DNA from 3 places in the Paenibacillus sp. FW101-FHT12H11 genome. Region 3 is predicted to be linked to each of the others. Evidence: riboswitches for the same ligand, from Rfam matches in the RefSeq annotation. Region 3 holds a riboswitch; each other region holds the start of a gene.
What was found. Region 3 has a riboswitch for cyclic di-AMP ahead of AC3WTJ_RS37505 (C40 family peptidase). Riboswitches for the same ligand answer to the same signal wherever they lie in the genome.
Positions count from the first base shown of each region.

Region 1 (9,854 bases), on a different contig from region 3:
GTGGAGGTCGCTATTTCGAGCAAATCAGCCGAATTTCCCGCTTAGGGGAACTACAGGGCTTTATTTGCCGCCAAAAAGTGGCGCATCACCCGAAAACGGCAAAATAGCGGATCACTGTTCCCTCTGAGGGGCGGATGCACCGTTTTTCAACTAAATAGAGGCCAGTAGTTCCGTTACGTACAGAAAAGACATGGTACAGCTATGGAGACCATCCTAACCCGATGCCGAACTCGCTCATTCCTTGGCAAAAGTAAATGAAAGCGGTATACTTGTTTTGTTAACGTGTGCATTATCGTGAGACGAGATCAATGAAATGAGGTCGGCGACTATGAAAGTGAAAAAGTTAGGACATGCAGGTTTTGACATCTCAAACATAACATTTGGCTGTTGGGAGCTCGGAGGAGGTCCTTGGGAGTTCACGAACGACCAAAATAATATCGAGCTCATCCGTAAAGCGTTCGAGCTGGGCATCACAACGTTTGATACAGCTGAAGGCTACGGCAATGGACACTCGGAAGAGATCGTCGGAGCTGCTCTGTCGGATATACGTAAGCAATGCATTATTACGACGAAGGTGAGCCGAAGCAATCTAGCTCCTCAAGATGTAAGAAGATCGGCAGAAAACAGTTTGAAGCGTTTGAAGACTGACTACATAGATGTTTATTACATTCACTGGCCAAGTTTTGAGATCCCTGTGCAGGATACACTTGGTGAATTTGTGAAGCTGAAAGAAGAAGGCTTGATCCGGGCTATCGGCGTTTCGAATTTTTCTTTGGAGCAGCTGAAAGAAGCCGTAAATTACGCGCAAATCGATGTGATTCAGCCGGAATACAGTTTGCTGCACAGAGCTATCGAGCCAGAGATTTTGCCATTCTGTCAGGAGCATAACGTTGGCGTGATGAGCTACAGCTCGATCGCCAAGGGGATTCTGACAGGTGCTTTCCACCTTCATGGAAAGGCATTGAAAGAGGGAGACTTCCGCAAGGAGAGAAGGCTGTTCCTGCCGGAGCATTTGGAGGCGGAGAAAGAGCTTTTAGCTGTCATGAAAGAAATGGCGGATGCCAAGGACGCTAACGTGACACAGATCGCAATTGCTTGGCTGCTGCACCAGGAAGCACTTACTTCAGCTATTATAGGGACACAGGATGAGCATCATCTTGAAAATAATATCAAAGCGGCCTCATTAGCATTAACCGCCTCAGAGTTAGCAACTTTGAACACAGTCAGCGATCGTGCGCTATCCGTAATCGGCTACACCTAATCGCAGGCAAAACCACCCACTAGGGTGGTTTTTTTTGCCCATTATCCCTAGTATTCCGTACGCAATATGCGACAAAATTCATTGGTAAAACTTACCGTTTTGCAAAGGTTGTACCTACCATTTAAACTATGCTAGTCTAACATAGACAAAAAATGCCGAATCTTGGAGCATCGCAAGCTCTGGTACGGGGGACTTCTTTATTTGGGGTGAATGAGCGCTGCTAGCTGAGCGTACTAGGGAAAACCTCTTCCCGAACCCGTCAACTAACCTCGGAGGCGTCAAGGAGGCAAGGTTTTGAAATCTTTTTCTTCACGTCTTATTTGTTCATGCGCACTATTATGCGCCGCAGTACCGATGTTTACAGCACATTCCGCTCAGGCTGCATCCGCGCCTACGGACCGCCCTGTTAAGGTGCAAGTCAATGATGAGCTTCTGAAGTTTCCGGAAGTTCAGCCTTACATTGATGAGAAGGGCATCATGCAAGTTCCACTCCGAGTATTATCTGAGAAGCTGGGCTATCAGGTGAGCTGGGAGAAGCAAGAGGATCAAATCGAGGTCACACTGGTTAACAAGCAGCAATCCATCTTACTCATTACAGAGCAGCAACAAGCGCTTGTGAACAGTAAGAAGATCAGTTTGGAAAGCAGTCCAACCGTGTACCAAGGGAATACATATGTCCCACTGCGTTTCATCACGGAAACCTTCGGTTCGCCAATTGAATGGAATGAAGCCAATCAGATCGCGATTGTGGATGTGGATGGAAAATCGCACAAGCCAGCCTGGATCGCGCCGCCACCACCAGCTCCAGCACCGGCACCTAAGGTGGCAGCCGCCCCCGTTGTTCCGTCAGTGAGTGAGCAAATTATTCAGACGGCTAACTCCTATATGGGCGTGCGTTATGTATGGGGTGGAACGACGCCGAGTGGTTTTGATTGCTCCGGTTTTGTGCGGTTCCTCTATCAAGCGAAGGGGATCGATTTGCCCCGTACGTCAGCGGAGATGCACAGTGAAGCAGGTACGAAAGTGACGGATTTGAAAGCCGGAGACTTGGTATTTTTTGCTTCGAAAACAGTGAATCACGTAGGCATTTATCTCGGCAACGATCAATTCATTTCAGCGACAACATCCAGAGGCGTGGCTGTGGATAGCCTTTCAAGCGCTTATTGGAGCGCAAGGTATGTCGGAGCGAGAAGAGTTCTGTAAAGATAGGACTATCGAACACTTGTTTCTATGATCTTTCGAATGAAAGGCGTAGAAGGCAGGTGTTTTTTTTCGTTCGCAGAATCATGCGATTTTTATCGAAATTTTATGGTTTTTAGCCTATAATGAAGAAATGTTTGGAAGAAAGAAAGAGCAGGTGAACACGAGCGCATGCAATTAAGTGTCTGGAAGAGTTGGTTTCATAAAAAGAGACATTCGAGTGTAGCAGATAGCATGTATACCGTGGATAAGGGACCTGCAATGCCAGATGAGATCAGGGAAGTTATTCAGCAGTTTTTCCGTACATACAATCATTTCAAAGGGGCTAGAAGCCTGCAAACGGATACGTTTATCAAAGAAGTATTTTACGCAACGAAGCAGGATCCGAAAGATCAGCGAACAGTTGAAGAAATGGAAGCCTATATTCAACATAAGAATGTGCTGAGATTGCGCTTGAAATCTTATGTAATCGACGAGTATCTGAGTCTTGGTGAAAAAATCTGTATGATTGGTGTTACGAGGGAGTTTAGCAACAATCACAAGAATCGCGTCTTGTATTTTCTGATTAAGGAAAATGATTCCTGGAAGTTCCACCATATTGCAAGGTCGCATCATGGCACCATTTTAGATAAATTTCAAGTTAAAGAACAAACGGGTTTCGTCGTAGGAAACGATAAAGCCGCGCTCCTGTTCCTTACACACTCCAGTTCGTTAGATGCTTCCACGTTCATTACGGGAGATTATGTGCATGCGGAGGGGTATTTGGAAGTGGAACAAGAGCCGAGCAGCCATTTGTATTATAGGGTTGTACGGATGAATCGTGTTCACTAGAACGATAAACGATAAAATGATGCCACATACCGTGAGGGTAAGCTTTGCTCTGTCGAGTAACGCTTATTTGGCGTTTGTCCAAGGTTACCTCTTACTTCTTTTAAGTTCACGAAGCGAATAAAAAGTGCCTCTCCAGTAAATGCCGCCTTGTTTCCAAGTAAGCCAAACGGAGCGAATCATAGTATAGACAAGCAGTGAAGCGCTGACGGGAAGCAGATAGGCGGAATCACCTCTGAGGCTCATTAATCGGGACACTAGCTTGCGATAGAGCCAGATTTGCAGGATAACAGCAACCGCATAGACGGCTCCGCGCCAATCCCAGAGGAGGAGGAGTCCAAGCCATGGGCATATAAAAAAGCCGATCTGTCCCAAACAAGCGAGCAATGCGACTAGGTAGCTGTAACGAAAGCCGGAAAAAAGGTTTTTTTCCAGACCGATTACCGCATCTTTGAGCGAACGGTACCATTCCACTTGAAGCAGGTGTTTGGCAGACAGCACTCTTTGGCGGTAACCTGCTCTTTTGAGGAAAATGCCTAACTGTAGATCATCGTCAGGTCGTAATGCGATCGCTTTATGCATGCCAATTGCTTCATAAGCGCTCCGGCTTACCATATTGAAGGCTCCGATCCCGATGCCTGTTCCTTTCGCGTTGTCGATATTTGCGCGCCAAGGTCGAACGAACAAAGAAAATGAGAACAGAAAGAAATGAACGAATCCCTTGAGTAGAGCGCCTCGCGCAAACATATTGGGGGTCAGCGTGAGATGGTGCACATCCTGTTCCTTCATATAGGCGACCGCGTCGGTGATCGTACCGGGAGCAAAAAGAATATCCGCATCTGTAAAAAGCAAATACTGCCCTCTGGCCTGGAGATAGCCTTGGTATAGCGCATGGTTTTTGCCAAGCCAACCATCCGGCAGATGCGTGATGTGAATGATTTGCAGTTTGGTACGGATGTCCCCCTTACCTTCCGACCACTTGCGCAGCTCCTCCAACCGGACACCGGTAGCGTCCCGGGATCGATCATTCACGGCGATGATCTCGAGGCGCGGGTAATTTTGCGAAAGGAGATGCTTGACGGTTTCGCGGATTGTCGATTCCTCTTCTTTGGCGGCGATGATGACGGATACGAGCGGTGGCTTGTCCGAGAAAGGAGTGAGCGGAGACTTAGGCAGCGTTCGCAGGTTGGGCAAACCTTTTAGCACATCCACAGTGACGTATAACCAATACAGGAGGGTCAGAAGAGCGATGATGCCGAGAGTGGACACAGGATACCTCCTTATGGAAGAATAGAAGTTGATCGCATTATATCATTCATCCTTGGTAGGGGGAAATTTTTGCTGGAAGCTTGTAAGAGGGGGTAATGATGGATGGGAGAAACATTAGACAGACGGGAGCAATTTTGGAAAAAAATGAATGGCGAGCAGTTAGCTTCCTTTCTTGCAACTATTGAAAAGTCGTCTGAAATGGAGCCAAGCGCGCTCTTTTTTGTATGTATCGGGACAGACCGATCAAGCGGTGATGCCTTGGGGCCGTTAGTAGGCAGCAAGCTCGTTCAAAGTGGGTATCCTCATGTCATAGGGACGTTGGAGGCACCTTGCGATGCCAGTAATATTGCGGAGCGTCTGCAGGAAATCCCGCAGGGCCATGTCGTTATTGCGATAGATGCTTGTTTGGGTCAAAAGCTGTCGGTAGGCATGTACCAAGTATCGAATCAGCCCCTGGCGCCAGGGAAGTCGGTTGGCAAAGATCTACCGCAGGTTGGCGATTATACCATTGCCGCCATTGTCAACGTGGATGGGCCTAGGCAGTATAACATTTTGCAAACCACGTCGCTTTACAGGGTTATGAATATGGCGGATGAAGTCGTGGAAGCGATTCGGCACGCATTTCCTCTTGCATAGACAGTTTAAGTAACAGAATGGAGGGACGAAAATGGCACCAGGCGATATGAGGCGTCTATCCGATAGGGACCGGCCTAAAGCGAAATTGAAGGATGTGTCGGTTAAAAGAATACTGACCTTATTCCGAGGGTACTGGGGACAACTGTTAGGCATTATCGGATTGGCGCTGCTTGCAGCTGTGGTCGGATTGATCCCGCCTTTGGTCATGAAGGAGATCATTGACCAGGCGATTCCGCAAGGAAGTATGAGGCTGCTGGCCGAGATGGCGATGCTGATGCTGCTGCTTCCGGTCGTGAGCGGCGTGCTGGGCGTATGGCAAAATCATCTCAATACCAAAGTAACGCAAGGGGTAATCCGGGATTTGGGGTTGTCTTTGTTTCAAAATTTGCAGCGCCAGTCGATGGCCTTCTACACGGATGCCAGATCGGGTGAAATCGTGCAGCGGATTACAGGGGATGTGCAGGCCGTTCAAGGAGTGGTGACCTCGCTTGTGGTGTCTTCCATCACTCAGCTTGTCATTGTTGCGACAACGATTGGGATCTTGTTTGCCCTGGATTGGAAATTGGCCATTATCGCTGTGCTGATTCTTCCTCTTTTCATGATGCCGGTTAAAAAGGTTTCCAAGCTGCGCAAGGCGCTTCGCATCGAAACGCAAAAGGTGAGGTCCGATATTACCTCGCAGCTGAGTGAAAACTTCGGCATCTCCGGTGCCTTGTTGACCCGTATTTTCGGCAGGGAGCGTCAGCAGGAGGCTGAATTCAAGGCGATGAACCAGAAGGTGATGGATCTGGAGCTGCGGCTTAATCTGGTCGGCCGATGGTTCGGGATGGCGACGAGTACGCTCGGGCCGCTTGGTACAGCCATTATTTACTTGTATGGCGGTTATTCCGTGATTTCCGGCACCATGTCGCTTGGGGCGATTGTTGCTTTCTCGGCCTATCTCGGCCGACTGTATATGCCTGTAGGCACACTGTTGAACCTACAGGTAGAAGTTGGGACGGCGCTGGGGGTATTTCAGCGGATTTTTGAATATCAGGACATGGTGCCCGATGTCATGGATGCTCCTGATGCGCGGCCGCTGAGCCAAGTGGCGGGGCGAGTGGCTTATAAGCAAGTTTCCTTCGCTTATAAGCCTGGGCAGTACGCGCTGCGCGACGTCACGTTCGAGGCGCAGCCGGGCGAAATGATCGCGCTCGTCGGCCCGAGCGGCGCCGGCAAATCGACGCTGATCGGCATGATCGCGCGGCTGTACGACCCGACGGAAGGGATCGTCGAGGTCGACGGCGTGAACGTCCGCGGCGTAGGGCTTGCCTCGCTGCGCGCGCAAATCGCGTACGTGACGCAGGAATCGTTTCTGTTCCACGCGACGATTGGCGACAACCTGCGCTTCGCGCGGGAGGACGCTACGCGTGAGGAGATGGAGGCCGCGTGCCGCCAGGCCTACATCCACGATTTCATCGTGTCGCTCCCCGAAGGGTACGACACGATGGTCGGAGAGCGCGGGCACCGGCTCTCCGGCGGCGAGCGCCAACGGATCGCGATTGCTCGCGCGATCCTGAAGCGCCCGCGCATCCTCATCCTCGATGAGGCGACGTCGCACCTGGACTCGGAATCCGAGTCCTATGTGCAGGCGGCGCTCGAGGAGCTGATGCAAGGGCGCACGACGCTCGTGATCGCGCACCGGCTCTCCACGGTGCTGGCCGCCGATCACATTCTGGTGATCGAAGCGGGCAGCGTCGTGGAGCGGGGCACGCACCGCGAGCTGTTGGCTCTTGACGGGCTGTACGCGCGGCTGTACAGCACGCAGTTCGCCAAGACGGAAGAAGAGGCGTAGGATAGCCCTGGAAGGTCTGGAAAGACCTTTCGGGGCTTTTTTGTGTTTTGAAGAGAAGGGGAGCGCGAGCTAGGGGAACTATGGTCCTCTATTTTGGCTGGAACCAGCGATTTGGCTGTGGGGTGGGAACTACGGTACTCTATTTTGTCGTTTTTGAGCTGGAAAGGCCTCCCTGGGCGAGCATAGGGTCCTGTAGTTTCACTTCACGAGGGAAACATGCCGATTTTGCCCAAATAACGGCCTGTTGTTCCCTCCTGCTGTCCAACGGTTGCACCGAAGAGACACTTAATGTGGAGATTGCAGGATTTGGTGCATAAACCGCCAACTATAGGATATTCCCACATGTCGGTGATAGGACAAGGAGCAAATACGATGGTCGAGATCAACCAGGTGCTGGAGGAAATCGTAAGCGATATTTATGAGAAGTTTGGTAGGAGCGTTACGGATGCTTGCCGGCTTAATAGAGGTTGGCTGAATGTGAAATGGCGGTTTGCGACAGAGCATGGTCCTGTATTCGTTAAGTTTTATCATCCGGATCGGTATAAGCTGCATGTATCCGAGAAAAGGAAAAAGATAGAGTTGACTCTATCTTTGCAGCAGCGATTGCATGAGTCGGGTTTGGCTTGTCCAGAAGTTTATGCCTCCTCGGAGGGAATGTTCGTGCAAGAGACCCCGGCTGGCCACCATTATGTGACCATGAACTGGGTGGAGGGGAATGTGCCTATTCCCGGCAGCATGGGCCATTCTCATGTGGTTGATTTGGGTAAAACAACAGGTCATATGCATCAACTGCTTCAACAGGTTCCGCTAGCCAAACAAGCATGGAAACCGGATCGAGCAGCATGTCTGAAGGAGCTTCGAGCTAACCTGGAGCAAGCGATACAGAGCAATAACTTGCGACTCACTGCCTTGCTGGAAAAGGTGATCAGGAACATCCAGACGCTGGATTTTAAACGGTTTTCGGAGTGCCCGGTCGGCTGGCTGCACTGGGATCTGTGGGCGGATAATCTGCTGCTGGATGCAAAGGGGATAGCGGCGATCGTCGATTTTGACCGGATGGATGTGGCTTATCCAGAAATTGATATCGCTCGCGCTGTGTTGTCCAGTGCATGGGAGATGGGCTGGATGCGAGTGGATGCGGTTCAGGCGTTTTTAGATGGGTATCGGGAACATGCTGAAGCGCCCAGGGGAAAACTTCTGCAAGCTGTTCAGTTGCTGTATTTAATTGAATCCGTTTGGTGGCTTCGTACGGAGATTTATGAGGAGACTGGCGTCCCGGTGCGGTTTTTGCAGGAGATGGAGTGGCTGACTGAGCAGTGGGATCGGCTGCCGGATTTAATTGGCCATTTGTAGTAAACTTCCTTCATCTGCACAAGCTAACTGCAAATAAGATGAATGTGAGGGCGTTATTTTGAGAATATTTATGTGCATTTGGACGGTTGTCCTCCTGTTGAGTGCCAGTTATAATCCAGTTTCAGCTGCTGACGGGGCAGAGGTGTTTGACATTCAGAAGGGGGAGGTCGTGAAGAGTATTCCCCATTCGGGCAACTTGCAGAACGAAGTAGAGAAGTGGCTAGCAGCGATTGAAGGTCCTGTAGGTTCTATGAACATTGAGCCAGATAATGGAATAGCGATTAAAATTGAGCTTGCTCCCCCTTTGAAAATCAACAATTCATGGCTAAAGGGCACGGTGACGCAAGTCGTCTTATTTGTAAGTCAGTCGGATACGTACACCCCAAAGCTTTTAATTTTTACACAGGAAAACAATATGCTCGCCATGACGCTTAAGTATGATTTACACACATTCTTCATTAGCAATAATCTTTATCACCCACAGCTAAACCTGTCCATGCCAAACTAGAACTCTTGCATACGATATAGGGAATCGTATTTCTAGCAGGAAGCGGGTGAGGTTTCATGAAAAAGACACAGGCAGCCAGATCGGAAAATCAGGTGTATTCGAATCGGGTCGCGAGATCGGAGTTCGATAAAAACTGGCGGACGGTGATAGGCAGAAGCGGGTATATCATCTATATTGCGACGGCCAATCAGGCCAAAGTGACCGTTTTGCTGAATAACGGGTCAAGCAAATTAATCACCTTCAATAAAGGCGGCAGGGTGTTGGTTGGTTCCGGGGGCGTTAGTCATTATAGTAAACCCCATTTTGCCAAAGACCTTTAAATAGAATCAGGAAGATGAAGGCTGCCGAGGTTCGGTGGCTTTTTTAGTGCCCGGGTGTGGTACGATGTAGATAATATGTTTGCAGGAAGAGAGGTCATCCATAGTGGAGTTAACGTATTTAAAAACCTTTCGTGAAGTAGCCAAATGGGGAAGCTACACACGCGCCGCGGAAGTGCTCGGGTATGCGCAGTCGAGTATTACGACTCAAATTCAAAAGCTGGAGGAAGCATACGGTGCCGTTCTTGTAGAGCGGTTTGGAAGAAGTATGAAGCTGACGCTTGCCGGCGAGGCGCTACTTCAGTATGCCAACGACATTTACAGGCTCCATGAGGAGTCTAAAGAGGTCGTTTCCCGGCAGTCCAAAGGTATACTTTCCATTGGAACGATAGAAACGTTAGCCGCTTTTTTCCTTCCGCCGCATCTACAGACGTACCGCCAGCATTTCCCGGAAATCAATGTGACGATTCAACCGGGCAACGAGCCTTTCATTATTGAAGCTGTCAAAGAGGGGACCCTTGATTTGGGCATCATTTTGGATTCGCCTTTTAGCGATCCTGAGCTGTATTGCCACATGTTAAGAGAGGAAGAACTGGTTATCATCGCTAGTCCTGCGCACAAATTTGCCGCCGGTATCGATGGTGTGCA
Region 1 covers NZ_JBYTCO010000013.1:350-10,203, forward strand. Annotated here, with positions in the region: gene AC3WTJ_RS33045 (hypothetical protein) at 1-127, shown strand, start outside; gene AC3WTJ_RS33050 (aldo/keto reductase) at 329-1,261, shown strand; cyclic di-AMP (ydaO/yuaA leader) riboswitch at 1,405-1,554, shown strand; gene AC3WTJ_RS33055 (C40 family peptidase) at 1,556-2,464, shown strand; gene AC3WTJ_RS33060 (hypothetical protein) at 2,633-3,292, shown strand; gene AC3WTJ_RS33065 (glycosyltransferase family 2 protein) at 3,377-4,558, opposite strand; gene yyaC (spore protease YyaC) at 4,661-5,194, shown strand; gene AC3WTJ_RS33075 (ABC transporter ATP-binding protein) at 5,226-7,028, shown strand; gene AC3WTJ_RS33080 (phosphotransferase enzyme family protein) at 7,401-8,381, shown strand; gene AC3WTJ_RS33085 (hypothetical protein) at 8,440-8,889, shown strand; gene AC3WTJ_RS33090 (hypothetical protein) at 8,946-9,209, shown strand; gene AC3WTJ_RS33095 (LysR family transcriptional regulator) at 9,313-9,854, shown strand, end outside.
Region 1: another riboswitch for cyclic di-AMP. It lies ahead of AC3WTJ_RS33055 (C40 family peptidase); the one in region 3 lies ahead of AC3WTJ_RS37505 (C40 family peptidase).

Region 2 (9,854 bases), on a different contig from region 3:
ATGATTTTATCGGGAATTCTAGGGCTGCTAGGACTCATGCTTGGATTTATTGTCATCGTGATCCACCTCTGCTCCTTAAGGTCGCTTGGCGTTCCTTACCTGCAGCCACTTGCGCCGATTAAAGCAAAAGAGTTGAAAGATGTACTCATTCGTGCGCCAATCTGGTCCATGCGGACCCGCCCTAAATTTACCGGAAAGATGAATGCGATTCGGCAGCCCTCTGGACAAAAACCAGACTCGCCAAAAGGGGATGACATTCATGATTGAAAAGGGACGTATCTCCCCGCTTCAATTAGCCATCATTATGCATCCGACTGTCCTCGCTACCGCCACTTTATCTGTCCCGTCCATCACGATGAGAACCGCCGGCATTGATATGTGGATGACACCGCTGATTTCGGCAATGGTAGGGCTGTTGTCAGTGATTGTCATGTATCGTCTGTATATCAAATATCCGGAATTAACCTTCATCCAATATACGGAATCAATTCTCGGCGTGTACGCAGGTAAGGCACTCTCCGGCTTCTTTCTCGTGTCGTTTATCTTTACGAATGGGCTCGTTCTGCGCGAATACGGGGAATTTGTCATCGGTAACTTTTTACATGAGACACCGATAGCACTCGTCATTTTTTGTATGGTCGCTGTATGTGCGTATGTCTTATATGAGGGAATTGAGGTGCTCGCCAGAGTCTCGCAAATCCTTATTCCTTCGGCTGTGCTCATCATTTTCATCATGCTGATCTTGATGATTCCTGATCTTCATCCCAAAGAGATGTTTCCTATTCTGGGAGATGGCCCGCTTCCCCTACTAGTGGGGTCACTTGTCCCCTCATCTTGGTTTACCCAGTTTTTTATGCTGTCGTTTCTTTATCCATTTTTGAATAAAAAGCGGCATGTTTTGCAGTGGAGCTTCCTTAGCGTCGGCATTGTCATGATCACCTTGCTTACGATTAATCTGACCATCTTATTAATGTTCGGATCACTTACGGTTCAATTCAATTACGCTTTCCTCATTGCCGTACGTTATATTTCCATCTCTGACTTTCTGGAACATATAGAAGCACTAGTGATGACAATTTGGATCATTGGGATGTTCATTAAAGTATCGTTGATCTACTATGCCACCGTGCTTGGTACGGCGCAATGTTTGGGGCTCTCTGATTATCGGCCTCTTATCATTCCGGTTGGCTTTCTGATACTGCTGCTCAGCTTTTGGGTTTCTCCCAATTTTCAGGAGCTCATGCATGCTATAGGAACTACTATCCCTTTTTTAGCATTGATCACACAGCTTGGTGTTCCCTCCATGCTTCTACTTGCCGCTTCTTTCAGAAAGGGGCAGCAAGGATGAAAGCGTTGCTGAAGCTACTTTTACTGGCAAGTCTCTTCACTCCGCTGCTGACAAGCTGCTGGGATCGGACGGAAGTGAACGATTTGGCGCTCGTCACCGGAGCAGCGATTGATAAATATGACGACACTTCGATCGAATTAACGATACAGATTTTTATTCCACGAAGTCCCGGGGGCGGCGGCGGCGGGTTGGAAAGCAGCAACAAAGGGGGCAGCATTCAAACTTCCCTCGTCAAATCCGCGGTAGGCGTAGATATTGCGGATGCGGTTTCTAAGATTCAAGAGAAGATGCCGCGCAAAATTTTCTGGGGTCATACCGAAATCATTATTTTCGGTGAGTCTGTCGCGCGACAAGGGGTTCGAGACGAGGTCGATTATCTAATGAGAGCGCCTCAGCCGCGAGAGCGCGCCTTTATGTATATTTGCAAGGGAAGCGCACGCGAAATTCTCGAAATGAATACACGGCTGGAGCGGAACTCCTCAGAGATTATGAGGGAAATTGCCAAGAGCAAAATCATCCTTAGTGTAACGTTGGCGGATTTGGCACACATGTTGGCGAATCAGTCCGGCGCTGCCGCCCTGCCTTTTATTGAGCTCCTTGGGGCGAACACCTCCAGAAATCACGACGACACAGGGAGTTTCACCAATTATACGGCCGTATTCAAAGACGATAAGATGGTCGGCACCATTGACGATCCGACCACCCGCGGCCTGCTTTGGCTCAGGGATGAGATCAAAACAGCCGTCGTTACTGTTACGCCGGAAGGTGTCTCCGGCCATGTCTCCCTTCGACTATTGAAAAGCGAGACGAAGCTGCAGCCAATCATCGAAAACGGCAAGTGGCGCATGAACGTCTGGATTCATACGGAAGATGATGCCTTGCAAAATACAACTTCACTGGATCTCGCCTCCGATCACCAAGCTGTTAAACGCGTGGAAGCCGCTATGAACGACGACATTGAAGAGCGTGTCGCCGTTGCTTTGCGAAAGGTTCAGCAAGGTTTCAAAGCCGACATTTTTGATTTCGCTGGGGAATTCCACCGAGCGTACCCCAAGGAATGGCGGCAAAATCAAAAGCGTTGGAACGAGATCTTCCCGAACGTCGAAGTTACGGTACAATCGGATGCCAGAATGCTGCGTCCTGGGCTATCCAGCATCAAGTCTTCTGGGTCCCAAGAAGAAAAAGATAAGGACGAGGAGTATACCAAATGACATCCAAAGACATTCCCCTATGCATGGCCGCGTGCTTGATCATCACAGTCTTTCAGTGGTTTCGCTTGAAAAACAGACCGGCCAAAGAGAAAGCGGCTTATCTCTCTATTATAGCCTTATGCTGGATGCTAGCGATCGCTTTAGTCATGAATCCGAGTATGCCGGGTCCGACGCAGCTGGTAAATTACATTTTCTACCCTCTCGGTAAACTCTTAGATCATTAAAGGAGCAATTACGGACATGCAGATTGGCGGGAAACAATTATTCTGGATGATCTTGACCATGCAGCTGGGGATGACCATTTTACTGACCATAAATCCATCTATCCAAACTGCAAAGCAAGACGCTTGGCTTTCAACCGTTTGCGCAACCGGAATAGGTGCAGGGGTCGCTTATGTTTGCTCACGGCTCAGTGTATATCATCCAGGGCAAACCATCGTAGAATTCTCCAAGAAATTATTTGGTCGATACATTGGCTATATGGTTATGGTGGTGTATTTCATCTACTGGTATAGCGTGCTTGCGATCATCATAAGGCAATACGCAGAGTTCATTGTTGCGACTATTCTTCCCAAAACTCCGATCCTTGTTCCGATGTTAGCCATGCTCCTCGTAGCGATCTATGTAACCTTCTCGGGCTTAGAGGTTATCGCGAGATGCTGCGAAATTTTAGGGCCCTTAACTTTACTTGGGATTGCTATTCCTCTCTTGCTGAGCCTAAAAAATATCCATATTAACAATATCCTTCCCTTCTATGTGGATACCGGTGCGATGACAATCCTAAAAGGAGCGCTGCCCACTTCAACATTTCTTGGGGATTGCATCCTTCTGCTCGTCATCATGGGCTTTCTTTCAAAGCCTCAAGCTGGGGTGAAACCAGCCATACTCGGAGTGGCTGCGGCTGGTCTGTTAACAAGCATTTCGACTTTCTTAATCCTTTCGGTATTCGGACACATCGCCGCGTCGGGCCAAACGTATCCTTACTTTAATCTGATCCGTTATATCTCCTATTTCGACTTTTTTCAAAACCTCGATTCCTTTGTTATCGCCATCTGGATCATTAGTGTGTTCACCAAAGTGTCTCTCTACTTATTCGTTTGCACTTATGGAACAGCTCAAAGCTTCGGTTTTAAAAAATGGCGACGTATGATTTGGTTCGTAGCACCGGTTATCGCGCTGATTACCTTGATTCCTCGGGACTTTATCGATAGTTCCGTGGTATTTCCACAAAAAATCGCGATCCCTTATTTATTACCCATCCATGGGATCATACTGCCACTCTTGATGTGGGGGGTAGCCAAGTTGAAATATAAATAAAGCCCTTGCGAAATCCCACCTGGGAAATCACAAGGGCTGTTTTTTAAAACTCGCTATAGAGCCTTAGTTGCTGATGAATTCCTGCACCCATTCTCCGTTATAATAGGCAACGCCGATTTTCGTGTAATTAGGGTTCAAAATATTTTCACGGTGGCCCGTGCTGTTCATCCAGGCTTCCATGACCGCCTCTGGTGTAGGTTGTCCTTTGGCAATGTTCTCACCTGCATAGGAATAAGGAATGCCATAAGTGCTCATCATATCAAAAGGTGACCCATAAGTCGGCGATGTATGATCAAAATAGTCGTTGTTGTACATATCTTTGGCTTTATCCAGCGCCATAGCTGTAAGTGCACTGTCACTGGTTAGCGCTTGTAGTCCAGCATTTGCTCGCTCCTGGTTAACTAATGTAACAACTTGGCTGGCAAAAGCGGATTGCGCAGATGTAGCTGGCGTTGATGGTGTTTCTGGAGCAGCTGGTGAAGATGGAGCAGGCGCTGACGGGGCTGGTGTTTGAGAGCCTCCGCTTGTCCCTGTGCTGCCAGGAAGGTTCAACGTCATCCCAGGCCAGATCACGTCCGGGTTGGCAACCTGAGGGTTCGCCTGAATCAGTGAAGTGAGGCTCACGCCATACTTCTGGGAGATCAACCACATGGTATCGTTGCCTGACACCGTGTACGTGGCGGATGCCGCCATGGCTCCACTGGAACTCATAAGGACGCTCAGTCCGATAGCACCGGTTACGACTAGCTGTTTATAACGTTTCAACATAAAAATCTCTCCTTTTTGCGGCCTGCGAGGTTAGCTGTCGGATTCGGGTCAAAGAGTAATCACCCGGTCGCTTTCATTGCGACTTCACCCCAAAGAATGGGTCCCCCGTGCTTTCTAAGAAGCTTCGGCCTTCTAAGTTTTTTGACCATAATCGATCTTTCCGATTGTAACACGGGGTTTTTCCGAAAACATGCCGCAAAATTTTCCAACGCTTTGTGAAAGCGCAATCATCGTGCTGTAAAAAAAATTTCCAACACCATGAATAAAAAACCATAACTTCCACAAAATACTCATACACCAAATAAAGGAGCGAATCCAAATGGCTAGCAGTAGAAGCAATACATTACTTGTGCAACAAGCAAAATCAGCTCTTGAGCAAATGAAATACGAGGTCGCTCAGGAACTAGGTATTCAGATTCCTCAGGACGGGTATTATGGCTACATGGCTACTCGTGATACCGGCGCAATCGGCGGACACATTACGAGAAGATTGATTCAAATCGCCGAGCAACAGCTAAGCGGCAGCAGCACAGGTAATTTTAGACGCATGTAATGTACAAAAAAAAGACTGCACCACCACTTCCTCCTTGGTGATCCAGTCTTTTTTTACATCACAAATTCCATGAAAACCGGCGAACGAAGCCTTCCGTTTCTCGTCCAGTTTTTCGTCTTGATTTTGGCCATTAGCCGCGGTTCCATATAAGCAAAATGATTGTCCTCTTTGTAGACTAAGCGGTGCTTCACGCCATCAAGCGCCTTCTGATGCAGAGGCGTTACCCCGGTCTCAATCACCCCAACCGGAATTTTCAAACCATTCGCTGAATCAATGGACGCCAGCAAAGCAAAATTATTTTTCCTGTAACCAGAAATATAAACATCTGCATAAGTCCAGTTAATCACTTTTTGCCATTGCCTGGAGCGTTTGTTGCTCTCGTACTTGAAATTTTCTTTTTTCGACTTCAAAATGATGCCTTCAAGCCCATCCTGCCGGATTTTCTCAAAATAATCCACCGCTTTACCCTCATAAACCTTCACCCTTTTGTACCTGTCAGTCTCGATGAAAGCTTGCTCCAACAGCTCCTTGCGTTTAAGCAAGGGTAATTCAGTGACATCAATTCCCTTGTATTTTAAAATATCAAATGCAAAAAATACAACAGGCGATAAGTCTGTCGGGTTTAAAAATCTGGCTGACATCGCTTCAAAGTCCGGTTTACCTTGATTATCCAAAATAACCAATTCACCGTCAAGGATCGTTCCCTCGGGAAACGGACACTGGAACAACTCAGGAAATTTATGCGTTACCAATTGATTGTCTTTCGTATATACATAGAGTTTGTCTAAATTAGAAAGAATGCACCTGAAACCGTCTAACTTCAGTTCTGCCACATGATGTTTGCTGTTATAAGGTCTATTATCTTTGGCGTCTTGCAAAAGCATAGGAGAAATGAACATATGATATCACCCTACGTTAGATAATACTGCACAGTGATTCATCTGCCTATAGGGACTTGAAGGAAATCGAGGCCTACCCGCTCCATTTTCGACAAAACAAGTGCAAACCCTCTCTACAAAGCGACAATCAAATTCGCAGATCCCGTTTATAATGGAGGTAGATGAATGGGAGGGATGTTCGCATGGACAAGCTATTTATCAAAAGATTGCATACGTTAAACCGTCGCGACGAACTTAGATCAATGCTGCTGCTTGAAGGTATCAAAGCCACTCTCAAACGGAAAAAGGAACTCGGCTTATTTTATAGATTGTTCAAGAAAACGAAGAAGAAACCGATGGTTGCTAAAGGATGGAATTAAACTGCCATACGCATAAGAGGCGTCCGTGAAAGTAGAATTTATCTACCTTCATGGACGCCTTTGCTACTTTACAGCCTTACTTGCCGCTCTTCGCGTATTGCGCGCTGAACTCTTCAATGACTTTATCGCCGCCGGCTTTTCTCCACTGCTCGATCGCTTGCTTCCAGCCTGCCTCATCGATTTTGCCCAGGATATACTTCGTGCGGGCGTCGTCAATGATCGGCTTCAGTTCGCTGCCTTTGGTCGTTTGGGTCTCGGAAACGAGCGGATTCGTCGGGTTATTGACCGCGATGGCCTCATTCTCTTTAATCATTTTGCCATACTTCTCCATCAGAGGCGTTTCTTTCCCCGTCGTTTTCGCTGTATACTTCGCGACTTGAAGTTGCAGATAGCTGGAGCCTACTTCGGTGTCCTGCAGCTTTTGATCAATAAATACCGGTTTGCCGTCTTCGATTTTATAGTGTTTGCCCTCGATGCCCCAGCCCAGCAAATCCAGCATCTTCTGATCGGAGATTTTATCAAAGAAGCCTAGAATTTGTTTCAATTCCGCCTCGGTTTTCACACTTGATTTCGGGAACATGAACACACTGTTATAGCCTACGCCGCCCGGCAATCTCTCGCCTTTGGGCCCTGTGATCCGGGAGACGACGTCCACATCCGAGCCAGGGAACGTTTTGGATAGCGATGCCTGATAACCCGCTCCGTCAATCATATTCGAGATTACCGCTCCAGCTTTGCCCTGGTTGATATCGTCTTTCTTCTGTTGATTGTTCAGAACAGGGAAGTCCTGCTTAATGAGCTTCTCGTCGTAAAGCTTTTTATAAAATTTCATCGCTTCGAAATACTCTGGCGCTAGAAAATCAGGACTTAATTTGCCATCCTTCACTTCCCAGGAATTCGGAGCACCCATAATGGAGGCTATGACGCCAAAACCGTCCATCGTTTTCTCTTCCGTCAAACCAACCGTATCCGCTTTGCCGTTTTTGTCCGGATCATTCAGTGTAAACGCTTTAAAAACGTTATATAAATCATCAAGCGTTTTCGGTGCGCTTAAGCCTACGTTTTTCAACCAGTCGCTGCGGAAAATAACCCCATAGGTGGACAAATCGCGGGCACGAAATAAGCCGTAAATTTTCCCATCCACTTTGATATTGTCAAAAACGGCCGGGTTCATTTTAGACAGATTCGGATAATCCTTGAGGTAAGGACCCACTTCCCAGAACACGCCGGCACGCACAGCGCTCAAAATGTTCGAATCCTTGTTGTTCTGCACAAGCAGCGCCTTTGGAAGCTCACCGGAAGCAATCGTGACATTGACCTTTTCTTTGTAGGAAGAGTTGGGAACCCAGGAGATGTCCAATTTCGTGTTCGTATAAGCTTCAATCTGCTTTTGCACTTCACTGTCCGCTTTGGGCGGCTCTGCATACATGAGTGTCATGACACTTAACTTCAAGGGCTCTTTGCTTACGGGAGCACTGCTAGTACCCGCATTCCCTCCTGCAGCTGGACTCGCTTCGTTCCCACAACCGGCCAGCAGCGCAGCAGCGCCAATCATCATTCCCATTGCAGCCAAACCGTTTTTTCTCATTCCCGCGTATTTTCTCATTGTGGCAATGCCTCCCCATAGTCTTATTTTATATGAATGCTTCCCAATCACAATAGTTTTCGGGAGCCTGTTCAACCTTTTACAGAACCGATCATGACTCCTTTGGCAAAATGCTTCTGAAGGAACGGATAGACGAGCAGAATCGGTACCGTTGAAATGACGATGACGGCCATCTTAATGATTTGCGATGGAGGCGCAATATAATTCTGATCAAACTGCGTCGAATCCCCGATTCCGCCTTGGGATAAGATGACGATTTGCCTCAGCCAGACTTGGATCGGCCACATTTTCGAATCGTTAATGTACATGATCGCGTTGAAAAAGGTGTTCCAATGGCCTACCGCATAAAACAAGGCAAACGTAGCCAGCACTGGCGCCGATAACGGCAGCACAATTCGGAAAAGCAGGCCCACATCGCTGCAGCCGTCAATTTTGGCCGCTTCCTCAAGTCCCTCGGGCAGCTGACGGAAAAAGCTCACAACGACGATGAGGTTAAACGCACTGATCGCATTGGGAATCAGCAGAGACCAGTAGCTGTTCAGCATGCCAAGCGCCTTAACGACAAGGAACGTTGGCAGAATCCCGCCGTGAAACAGCATGGTGAAGACGATCAGCATCATAAACAGCTTTCTTCCTTCAAAATCCTGCCTCGAAAGCGGATAGGCGAGCAGCGAGGTGAACAAAAGATTGATAAACGTACCGACCACTGTAATGCCGATCGTCACGAACAAGCTGTTCACAATCGTTTGTGTCGAGAAAATGTAGCGATAACCTTCCAACGAGAAGGAAGTAGGGAACAAAATGAATCCCCGTCTGAGCACCTCTTCCGGCTCTGCAAATGAAACCGATATGATGTAGATAAACGGCAGCAGCGTGACGAGAGCAAACAATGCCAGAAACGTGTAATTGAAGCCGTCAAAGATGCGGCTGCCTATGCTTTTGTTAATCATTAAACATGACTCCCTTCTTAGTACAGGCCGCTTTCGCCGAATTTTTTGGCCAACCGATTAGCCCCAACCACCAGCACCAGCCCAATGATCGACTTAAACAATCCGACTGCCGTACTGTAGCTGAACTGGCCTTGCTGAATCCCGACATTGTAAACGTAGGTGTCAAATACTTCGCCTACCTCGCGGTTCATGGCGTTCAGCATTAAGAAGATCTGTTCAAAGCCCGTATCGAGGAACGACCCCAGCCGAAGAATAAATAAAATGACAATCACACTGCGGATCGCAGGAAGCGTAATATGCCACAATTGGCGAAAACGGTTCGCCCCATCGATTCTTGCCGCTTCATATAGCTGTGGGTCCACCCCAGCCAGCGCTGCCAGGAAAATAATCGTTCCCCAGCCTGTTTCTTTCCATACCACTTGCGAAACGATCATCGTTCGAAACCACTCGCTTGAGATAAGGAATTCCATTTTCGGCAGGCCCAACGAAACCAGCAGGTCGTTGACGATGCCTCCTTCTGTCGTGAAAAAGATGTAGGAGATCCCAACCACAACCACCCAGGAAACGAAGTGGGGGATGTAGACAATCGTTTGAATGCTGCGCTTGAAAACTTCCCTGCGCACTTCATTTAATAACAGGGCCAGGATGATCGGCAGCGGGAAGAAAAAAAACAGATTGTATACAGCGAGAATAATTGTATTTTTGAAAAGCATCCCGAATGAAGCGTCAAAAAAGAACCTCTCAAAATGTTTGAAACCCACCCATTTGCTGTGCAGCATCCCAAGTGCCGGCTGATAGTCCTGAAAGGAGATCAACAGCCCCCACATGGGGAAATAACGAAAA
Region 2 covers NZ_JBYTCO010000009.1:348,787-358,640, forward strand. Annotated here, with positions in the region: gene AC3WTJ_RS27725 (spore germination protein) at 1-267, shown strand, start outside; gene AC3WTJ_RS27730 (GerAB/ArcD/ProY family transporter) at 260-1,348, shown strand; gene AC3WTJ_RS27735 (Ger(x)C family spore germination protein) at 1,345-2,559, shown strand; gene AC3WTJ_RS27740 (hypothetical protein) at 2,556-2,783, shown strand; gene AC3WTJ_RS27745 (GerAB/ArcD/ProY family transporter) at 2,800-3,876, shown strand; gene AC3WTJ_RS27750 (CAP domain-containing protein) at 3,940-4,644, opposite strand; cyclic di-AMP (ydaO/yuaA leader) riboswitch at 4,649-4,784, opposite strand; gene AC3WTJ_RS27755 (alpha/beta-type small acid-soluble spore protein) at 4,964-5,197, shown strand; gene AC3WTJ_RS27760 (ATP-dependent DNA ligase) at 5,251-6,096, opposite strand; gene AC3WTJ_RS27765 (hypothetical protein) at 6,279-6,455, shown strand; gene AC3WTJ_RS27770 (extracellular solute-binding protein) at 6,532-8,061, opposite strand; gene AC3WTJ_RS27775 (carbohydrate ABC transporter permease) at 8,133-9,011, opposite strand; gene AC3WTJ_RS27780 (ABC transporter permease) at 9,029-9,854, opposite strand, start outside.
Region 2: another riboswitch for cyclic di-AMP. It lies ahead of AC3WTJ_RS27750 (CAP domain-containing protein); the one in region 3 lies ahead of AC3WTJ_RS37505 (C40 family peptidase).

Region 3 (9,854 bases):
GCGCTGCCCGCCAAGGTTAAAGGCGATGATGACGACATCGTTGCGTCCGCGCCGTACAAATCGGCGAATGTCGAAAGTACGTCCCGGATTGTAGAAGGAAGGTGTATTCTGCGGTCCGTCAAAGAGGAGCGGCACGCCGTTGATGATGACAACGGCATAATTGTCGACAGATAGGAAGAGAGAAGCGCCGAGAATGGCTCTACGTTCAGAAAGCGTGAAACGTGTCGAAATGATCGCATTCTCACTGTTTAAGTTACCGGAGTACCAAACATAGTTGGCATTAGTAACGGGCACCCACGCAGGGTCGCGGGGAATGATTTGCGCATTGAACCACGAGTTGTCGGTGCCGATCGAAACCGTGCGTTGGCTTAGAAAGCGACCCGAACCGGGCTTATGATATTTTCTAAGCTGCGTACGGTACATCAGCATGGCTTTGCTTCTTGGCAGGCCTGCGCTCTTGGGGAGCCGAATAATTTTGCTCGGTTTTCCAGCCATTCGTTGTTTTGGAATCATTTCTCCATCTCCTATCAACATATGAATATACTTGCTTTGTATTCTATGTTTACAAGAGCGATATGCGAGGGTGAGTGGCCGGTGTCGGCTTTATCATGCAGCCTAAATTCCCTTTGCAACATGTAAAGGTACAATTAATATGTTTAAATAACACATAATATATGTTAATATAGTAAAAATGCAAAGGAGGAATCTCCCAATGGATGATAAGAACGATAAGACCAAAAGACTTTCCGTCTACTTGCCTGAAAAGGTGAAGACCGATCTGGAGCGCATGGCTGAGGAAACGGGCTTGTCGATGACACAGCTTATTGTGATGGCGACGCATGGTCTACTCGCGAATTATGCTTCGCAGGGCGGAGCCATTTTTGCCGACTTATTGGCAGCTAAGCAGCGGATCGTACACGAGGTGAAGGATAGGCAGCGGCTTTTAACTGAAGAGAAAGAAGGCATGCAGGATTACTACGGCGCGCGGGCAGCGGAATATGAACGGATTTATGCCCGCGAGGATGCGGACTATCAGCAAGAGCTTACGATGCTGGCGGATATCGTGAAGAAGCAGGTCGCCGGGAGCCGTGTCCTGGAGGTGGCTTGCGGTACCGGATATTGGACGCAGTTCATGGCGGAGACAGCCAAGCACATCATTGGGGTGGACGTTCGACCGGAGGTGCTGCAAATTGCTGCAGCCAAATCTTGGCCGCTGCATAATACCTCTTTCGTCGAGGGAGACGCTTACCGGCTTTCGGAAGTACAAGGGGATTTTGACTATGGACTCGCCAACTTCTGGTTTTCGCATATCCCGAAAAATCGACTGGATTCGTTCCTGCAAGGATTTCACAAGCGGCTTGGTCGGGGAGCCCGCGTGTTCATTGCGGATAATGTGTATGTCCCGGGAAGAGGCGGCGAGCTGATTACGAGTGAACATAGCGAAGATACGTACAAAAGAAGGGAGCTGGCCGATGGCTCCAAGCATGAAATTATTAAAAACTACTATTCGTATGAAGAGTTGAATGAAATCTTTAAACCGCTGTCGGAGCATCTGCGAATATTTGTCGGCAGCTCCTTCTGGTATGTTAGCTACATTGTGGCTTAGGAATCATCGGCTCAAGAAAAAGATGTAAACGCCCGTCTTAATGACCGGATGTGAATTTAAGGCCGAGAACACCGACCACAATGAGGATCATGAATAGGATACGCAGCAAACTTACGGGCTCGTTCAGAAATAGGGTGCCGATAATGATCGCGCCTACAGCGCCAATTCCCGTCCAGGCCGCGTAGGCTGTGCCGATGGGAAGGGTTTTTGTAGCTACCGCCAGAAAATAAAAGCTGATGATCATGCCGACAATGGTGATGCTGGATGGAACCAGCCGTGTAAAACCGTTGGAGAACTTCAATGAGATCGCCCAAACTACTTCAAAAACACCTGCAATGACCAAGTAAAGCCATGCCATCTGTGAATCACTCCTTAAGAAAGTATGCGAAGATGCCCATCTGACCGCGGCAAAAAGAAAAAGCCTGGAAGCAATATCGCTGGTGCGATAAGACTCCCGGGCTTTTTCCCCTCCGTGATCACAGCGTATTCGCTGTGTGTTTTCTCTCGGACCAGACTGGCGCTGCAGCGCCACGGAACCCTAGAAACATGATGCCGTAATTATAGGACGGCTTACACGCTATGTCAAGTTACAAAATAGCCAGAAGAAATGAATAAAAGCCCTGAAAAGCGGCTCATTCGAGCTAACGCTAGTCTGGGCTTTTTATTCATGATGAACAAGAAAATTACTTGGATTCAGCAGTTAGTTGATTGTAGATATCATCCCATAGAACACGTCTAGCGGATACATACCTTTTCGCATAATAGGATTCGCTTAGCTTGTTTTTCACGATACCTTCATTGGATGCGGAATGAATAAATTCACCGTTACCCAAGTAGATACCTACGTGAGAAATGCCTTTGCCCCCTGTGTCGAAGAACACAAGATCACCTTTACGAAGATCACTTTTGTCGATCCAGTAGCCCTCTTTATTTTGAGCTGCTGAACTATGAGGAAGGTCAATGCCGAATTTGTTGAATACGTACGCGGTGAAACCAGAGCAATCAAAGCCTCTTGTTGTCGTTCCCGCATCGCGGTACGGTACTCCCATCAATTCGTCAACCGTTGAGTCCAATGTGGATTCTGACGCAGACACACTCCCTAAAGCTACACTCAAAAACAAAACAAGACTAAAAAGAAGAGCAACAACCTTTTTCAACTGCTTGTCTCCTTCCGGTGCCTACGAGGTTAGCTGGAGGGTTCGGTTGAAGGTTCCCTATGATCCCTGTCTTGCAAGATCAATTCACCCGGTATGGTTCCCCCGTTTCCCCAAGAAATGAGGAATTCGGCATGAAATATTTGGTTTTTTAATGCTAGTCTCTTAATTTCGTCATAAACATCGAAATTCCTCCTTTTTCGTGCAATTGGGTCTGAAAAAATGTGTAAAGGTTCGCTTTACAGACAAAAAAATCCCCTTTTGCAAGGGGATTGAACAAATCTAAACCAATTATGGTTTTATTTATTACCTTTTAACGGCTCAATTTGGCGGAAAGAAGCTGAAATTGCGAGGTAATGGACCACATTTGCATGAAAATATGGAAGAGCGGGAAAAGTTGATAAATGATTAGCGCTACCAGACCTGCCCAGATATAGGTCGATGTGACCGTGATCCCTGCCAAAAGTCCCGAGCTCAGTAGAAGTATCAGAGAAAGGCCGATAATCGGAAGCGAGTACCGCATGAACGTTAGGACGGTGGATACTATGCCGAGACGCGCGGCAATGGCGAACTGTACATACATGAAGAGCAGATGCATCAGAAAGCCGTAAACCAGCATACCCAGCAGCCATGGCAGTAAGTCGAGGGAGGCCTGTTCATAAGATGTGCTGTGAGCGAACACCTTCTGCGCTTTGGGCAGCACCCAGATGAGCGGCAGCAGAGACAAAGCGATTCGAATCAAATACACGGCGAAGAAGGGGAGCGTGAGTTCCTTGATGCCGCGGACGAAGCGATAGCCGGCATTTTGATCGGAATGGGTGAGCGAATAATAGACACCGCCGTTCAGCATCGGGGTAAGGAACATGCGCGCCAGGAGCAGGCCGGCCAGCCACCACAAGTAAGAATGGCTAAGATCCGTTTTGAATAACTGAAACTGACTTTCGGCCAGAAAAAGCTGGAGTGCTTGCTTCGGCTGGTCGCCGCCGGGAAACCGATGCATGAGGGGCACTAACACCCCTTGTACAAGCTTATATAGAAGCATCCCCCAGCACATTTGGTAGATGAACAAGACAATCGTAGCGAAGGGTTGCCGTAGCGCAGCCCTGAAGCCGGATTTGAGATAGGTTGTCACCGGTGTCCCTCCTAAGCGTTGTTTTCTGAAGGCAAACTTGCCTTGTAGAGTGGGCGCCTACCAGGCTACCCACCCGAAAATAGCTTGCAGGAATTGAATAATGCCGAGATTCAGACGGAGTTTCCACTTGGTGTCCACTTCTGCTTGCATAAAGTTATTAATATGCTTGTTCTCCAGAATGAGCGAGTAGTTCGGATCGATACGAACCCAGTCTATAGGCGTCGTGTGGGTTAGTTTGTACTCAATGCTGCTCTCTTTGCCGTCCCATGTTTTGTCGAGCACCGTACCGTCGGCGAAATGGAACTGAATCGGCACTTCGGGCGAATTGCCGCCGCGCTTGGAGATGAGGACCGTGCTCTCATAAGGGCCGGCTCCTTTGCTGCCAGTGGCTTTCACATGGATGCTTTCAACCGAATAATCAACCATCATCGAGCCGTAGACATATTCATTGAAGAAGTCGTCCCACTTCGTTTTGGTTATATCCTCGACTACATTTTGAAAGTCTTTGGTGGAGGGATGCTTGAATTGCCATTTTTGAAAATAAGTCCGCATAATACGATCCATGTTTTTGGTGCCGACCTGTTTCTCGATGGCTTTCAGCACGAGTTTGCCTCTGGTATACACATTTTCTGCGTATTGATCATGTCCGGTATAGGCCCATGCGTTTTGCCGCAGGGCATTCGGAGAAGTAATGTAGCTGGACTCGACAGGCAAATTAGGGGTTGCCCCGAAGTCGGCCTCCATCACTTTATCCTCGGCGTAGGAGGTAAAGCCCTCATCCAGCCAAGCCTCTTCGAACTCATTGCTCGCCACGAGGCCATAGAAATATTGGTGTCCGATCTCGTGCACAACAACGCGTTCCAATTCCTGATCCGGCGTCTTGTCGTCCGCGCCCCAAGCGGTGATGAGCGTAGGATACTCCATCCCGCCTGCGCCGCTGCCTCCGGGAGGAGGTACTACGATAGACAAGGTTGAGTACGGATACGATCCGTACCACTGGCTATAGCGGGATAGCGCTTTTTTGGCAGCGTACATATAACGGTCTTTCAAATCCTGATGATTGGGATCCAGATAAAGCTTGATCTTCACACCGGGTATTTGCGGCGTGGAAAAAGGTTCTTCCACATACACGAAGTGAGGCGAAGCTGACCATGCGAAATCATGCACATCATCGGCATAAAATTGGTACGTCTTCGTCCCGTTCTCCGTCACCGCCGGTTTCACAGGGAAACCTGTCGCGGCAACCGTGTAGTTCGCCGGCACTTGAATTTTCACGTCATACAAGCCGAAATCCGCATAAAACTCCGAATTCCCATGGTATTGGTGGAGATTCCAGCCTGGCTCGGTGCGTCCCCGTGTGCCGGCTCGTTCATAAGCAGCGACCTTAGGGAACCATTGCCCGGCCATCACGAAGTCGTCCACATAGCCCATTCTAGCGAAGGCCTGGGGCAGTTTGACGAGAAATTCCGTTTTGAGTGTAACTCGCTCGCCGGCTCCAACCGGCTTTGACAGCGGTATTTTGATCAGCGTGTGGTCATCTTTATTGCCGTCATCAGGTTGTACAAACGACATGCGTGGCGTAAGGTCCTCGCCATCTTCCGTTTTTACGGAAAGCAAGTCCATCCAACCGGTACTATCCGCCGTAGCTTCATCCTGCCTTAGCTTGCCGCCGGACTCCCGCATAAACGTGGTTTTCTTAGATGCGAATGCATTCGGATATAAATGCAGATAAATCTCTTGCACAGGAACCGTTCCCGGATTTTCCCACGATAACGCTTGCTGCCCTTTGAGCTGCCTCGTTTCGGGTGTGTAGGCAACATTCATGTGATACTCCGCAATGCGGTAGCTCAGCGGTTCCTGCGTTTGTTTGTCCGAAGATTTGCCGCGATCAGCAGGCTGCATGTCCGGCGCCGGAGCTGACGGTTCCTCCTTAGAGACGACGGGCACCGTCAGTTTACTTGCAGATGGGAGCAAAGTTTCAGACAGCAAGACAGTGCCTGCTGCAAGGAGCATGACAACGAACCATTGTAGCTTTCGGTTTTTGAATAAAACACTCAATAGATTCACCCCGCCTAACAAGCATCTACAGCATGTATATGTAGACAACCTAGGGAATATTTCTGTGAGTGGAAAAGAATTGTTAACAAAGCTGAAATAGGCTCTGGCCAAGCCCCGGTTCTCTGCTCTTGTTCTCATGGAGTACTTTAGCTACAATAAAAGCAAAGGTATCATTTTAACATTACGATGAGTGGAAGGTGCAACGATGGAAGCGGATAAAAAAAAGCTGGCCTTGAATATAGTAAGCTCCAAAGTCAATCACAAAGGATTCGGTGCTGGAGCAATCGATCTTAGCAATGTATCAGGAGTAATTATCGATGGAGATGAAGCCTATCTCGATGAGGGCACACTGCATGCCAAGAGTAAAATCGAGAAAGGCATTAAATTTTCGACGAACAAAGAGGATGTGCCGAACGGACGTAAGGCGTGGATCGTATGGGTTGCCGTCGACCGCACCGAAGAGGGAGCGTATTATGCCGGCATGTCTGCTTGCGAGATGCTGATCGATACAGAGGCGCGCCGGGGATGGAAGATCCTGGCCGATCATGTAAACAAGATGGATGGCGCCATGAAGCGTAAATTTATCCTGGATGGCTTGTCCGACAGCGAGCGTGCTGCCTTGAAAAAACAGCTGATCAGCCATAACGAAGAATGGTGGAACCGCTCGGATCAAGTGCTGAAAGATACCCTTTCGTAATTGTACCAAGGCATAATTGGAAGTTATGAACATTATGTGTCATCCATTGTTACGTTCATGTGAACCGAGTATACTAGACCCTAGTGTATGTTACCTCATATACTAGGACAGCAAAAAGGCAGACTAAGACGCGCTTAGTTCTGCCTTTTTGTGTTCTCGGAAAGCCGCGTGGAAGCTGGAAATCAGTCGTTCCACCAGCGTTTGAGATCGTTCCACCAAGAGCCGTTTTGGCCTTTTGGCGCGTCCTTTTTATCATCGCCCGAAGCGGGTTTGGCGGGTTTGCCCGTACAGTAAGTCGTTGGCTCCGTGCCGGCGAGAAAAGCCTCAAGATGAGCGTTCGGGCAATCCTCGTTGGATAGCTTTCCGCTCACGGAATCAATATAGACATTGGCTACGCCTTCTGGAATTTGGAAAAGTTTAGGCGGGATGGCCTCCAGCGTTTGTTCCGTGAATTCTGCAAAAATCGGCGATGCCAGATGAGACTCGACGGTAGAGATGTCCCGGTCCTTATCATAGCCGACCCATACCGCAGTAGCGAGCTCCGGTGTGAAGCCGACCAGCCAAGCATCCGTATCGGTCGTTCCGGTTTTACCGGCAATCGGCCGTTTGATCGTACTGGCAACACGGTTACCCGTACCGCCTTCCTCGAACACACTCTCCATGAGATTCGTCATCACATAAGCAACCGCAGGGTCAATCACCTGCTCCTCTTTCGGAGCTGCTTGATATAAAATCTGGCCATTCGCATCCTCAATCCGCACAATCGCTGTCGCTTCCTTATGCACACCCTGATTCGCAATGGTTCCGAAAGCGGACGCCATTTCTAGCGGGCTAACAGGGAAGGAACCGAGCGCCAGTGAAGGCAGAGGCTTCATCGGCGAGTCAATGCCCAGCTTGTGGGCCAGATCAATTACCTTCGCAGGGCCAACGTCCAGAATCGTATGAACCGCATAGATGTTATCGGATTTGGAGATCGCCTGCCGCATATCGATATTCGCGTTTACATATTGATCGTTGAAGTTCCTCGGCGTATAACGTTGCCGCCCTTCATCATAGGTGAACACCGTCGGTTCACTTTTCACCTGTGTGACGGGGGTATACCCATTTTGTAGAGCGACCATATACACAATTGGTTTAAAAGAGGACCCCGGCTGCCTTGTATTCGACAAAGCCCGATTGAACTGATTTTCTGAATAGTCGCGTCCGCCGACCATCGCTTTAATTTCCCCGGTACGCGGATCAATGGCGACGAGAGCCGCCTGCAGCTCTGTTTTGCCAGTCAACTGCTGGTTGACGACATTTTCAGCAATTTCCTGCGCTTTCTTGTCGAGCGTCGTGTAAATACGAATGCCGCCTTCGTCGAATTGCTCCTCAGGGATCCCGAGCTTTTCGGTGGCCAGTGTCCGTACATAATCTCTGAAATAGGGGGCGGCTGCCGGCTTTTTCTTCGTCAGCGGTTGGATGGTCAGCTTCTCTTTGCCGGCAGCGTCTGCGGCTTCTTGCGTGATGAATCCGCTGCGGACCATCGTTTGGAGCACGATTTTTTGCCGGTCCAGCGCATTTTTCATATCATAATAAGGGGAGTAGTAACGTGGCCCCTTCGGGACACCGGCAATCAAGGCGCTCTCGGCTAACGTCAATTCACTGGCGTGTTTACCAAAGAATAGCTCCGAAGCCGTTTCTATGCCATAGGTCGAATGACCGTAGTAAATTTGATTTAAATAATCCGCAAGAATTTCATCCTTGCTCAGCTGCATCTCCAATTGAACGGCATACATCGTTTCTTTGATTTTACGCGCCCAAGTACGGTCATGCGTCAAATACAAGTTTCGCGCCAACTGCTGCGTGATGGTACCTGCACCCTGCACTTTCGCCATCGCTTTCACATTGACAATCGCTGCACGGGCAACAGCTTTCACATCGACACCGAAATGATCATAGAAATGTTGATCCTCCACGGCAAGTGTAGCTTTGATAAGGTATGGGGAGATTTCATTTAATGGAACGACCTGCCGATTTTGCCCGGAATAGAATGTGTCGATGAGTTCGCCGTGTGTATCAAACATTTGGGAAGTTTGCAGCATCTTCGTGACAGGCAGCGTCTGCGAGCGTAAATATACGAAAAAGATGGCCGCAGCAATGAGCATGAACACACAGGTAGTGAAGAAGAAGGAGAACATTTTTTTAATACGGCGCATCCATCGCATGGACGCTGGCACCTCTTGCTCCCTTTGTTTTTGCGGAGTGCCTGAAGCAGGCTGACGATTGTTTTCATTTTCGGACATCGATTCCTACCTCCTTTCTTGCTTCGCCCTAAGGACGTATTAACCAGTATGGAAAAGCATGGGTTTCCGTATTCAATAAATTGTAAATATTTTTTGTGAATTCGGGAAAAGGCCTAGGAAATTATTGCAATTTGGGGGTAATGAACTATAATACAATTTGTGCGTGTGAAGGGACGGGAAATTTTAGCCGACCTTGCATGACATTTTGGACCGGTGGAACACTGTTAGAGATAACGAATGTCAGTAATTATTCATCCAATATAGAAGCGAAAGAAGGTATGAACATGGATTTGTGGTACACAGAGAAACAGACAGACAGCTTCGGCATTACAGCGAAAGTAAAAGAGACCTACGTAAGAGAGCAAACGGATTTCCAAGACCTGTCGATGATCGAAACCGAAGAGTGGGGAACGATGCTTACCCTAGACGGTATGGTCATGACAACGGTAAGAGATGAGTTCGTATACCATGAAATGGTTGCTCACCCTGCACTTGTGACTCACCCGAACCCTGAGCAAGTCCTTGTTGTTGGCGGCGGCGACGGCGGCGTAATCCGTGAGATTATGAAGCACCCGAAAGTGAAAAAAGCCGTTCTGGTCGACATCGACGGTAAAGTAATCGAGTACTCCAAAAAGTACCTGCCAACCATTGCCGGCGAATTGGACAACCCGCGCGTTGAAGTGATCGTAAACGATGGCTACATGCACATTCATGATCACAAAAATACATACGACGTTATCATGGTCGATTCCACGGAGCCGGTTGGCCCCGCGGTTGAACTGTTCACCAAAGGTTTCTACCAAGGCATTTATGATGCGTTAAAAGAAGACGGAATCTTCGTTGCACAAACGGACAACCCTTGGTTCAAAGCAGATCTGATCCAAACCGTTAACCGTGACGTCAAAGAAATCTTCCCAATCGT
Region 3 covers NZ_JBYTCO010000023.1:11,774-21,627, forward strand. Annotated here, with positions in the region: gene AC3WTJ_RS37490 (hypothetical protein) at 1-513, opposite strand, end outside; gene AC3WTJ_RS37495 (methyltransferase domain-containing protein) at 713-1,606, shown strand; gene sugE (quaternary ammonium compound efflux SMR transporter SugE) at 1,644-1,964, opposite strand; guanidine-I (ykkC/yxkD leader) riboswitch at 2,056-2,158, opposite strand; gene AC3WTJ_RS37505 (C40 family peptidase) at 2,290-2,763, opposite strand; cyclic di-AMP (ydaO/yuaA leader) riboswitch at 2,767-2,905, opposite strand; gene AC3WTJ_RS37510 (hypothetical protein) at 3,074-3,892, opposite strand; gene AC3WTJ_RS37515 (M1 family metallopeptidase) at 3,950-5,905, opposite strand; gene AC3WTJ_RS37520 (YwhD family protein) at 6,156-6,647, shown strand; gene AC3WTJ_RS37525 (transglycosylase domain-containing protein) at 6,830-8,932, opposite strand; gene speE (polyamine aminopropyltransferase) at 9,217-9,854, shown strand, end outside.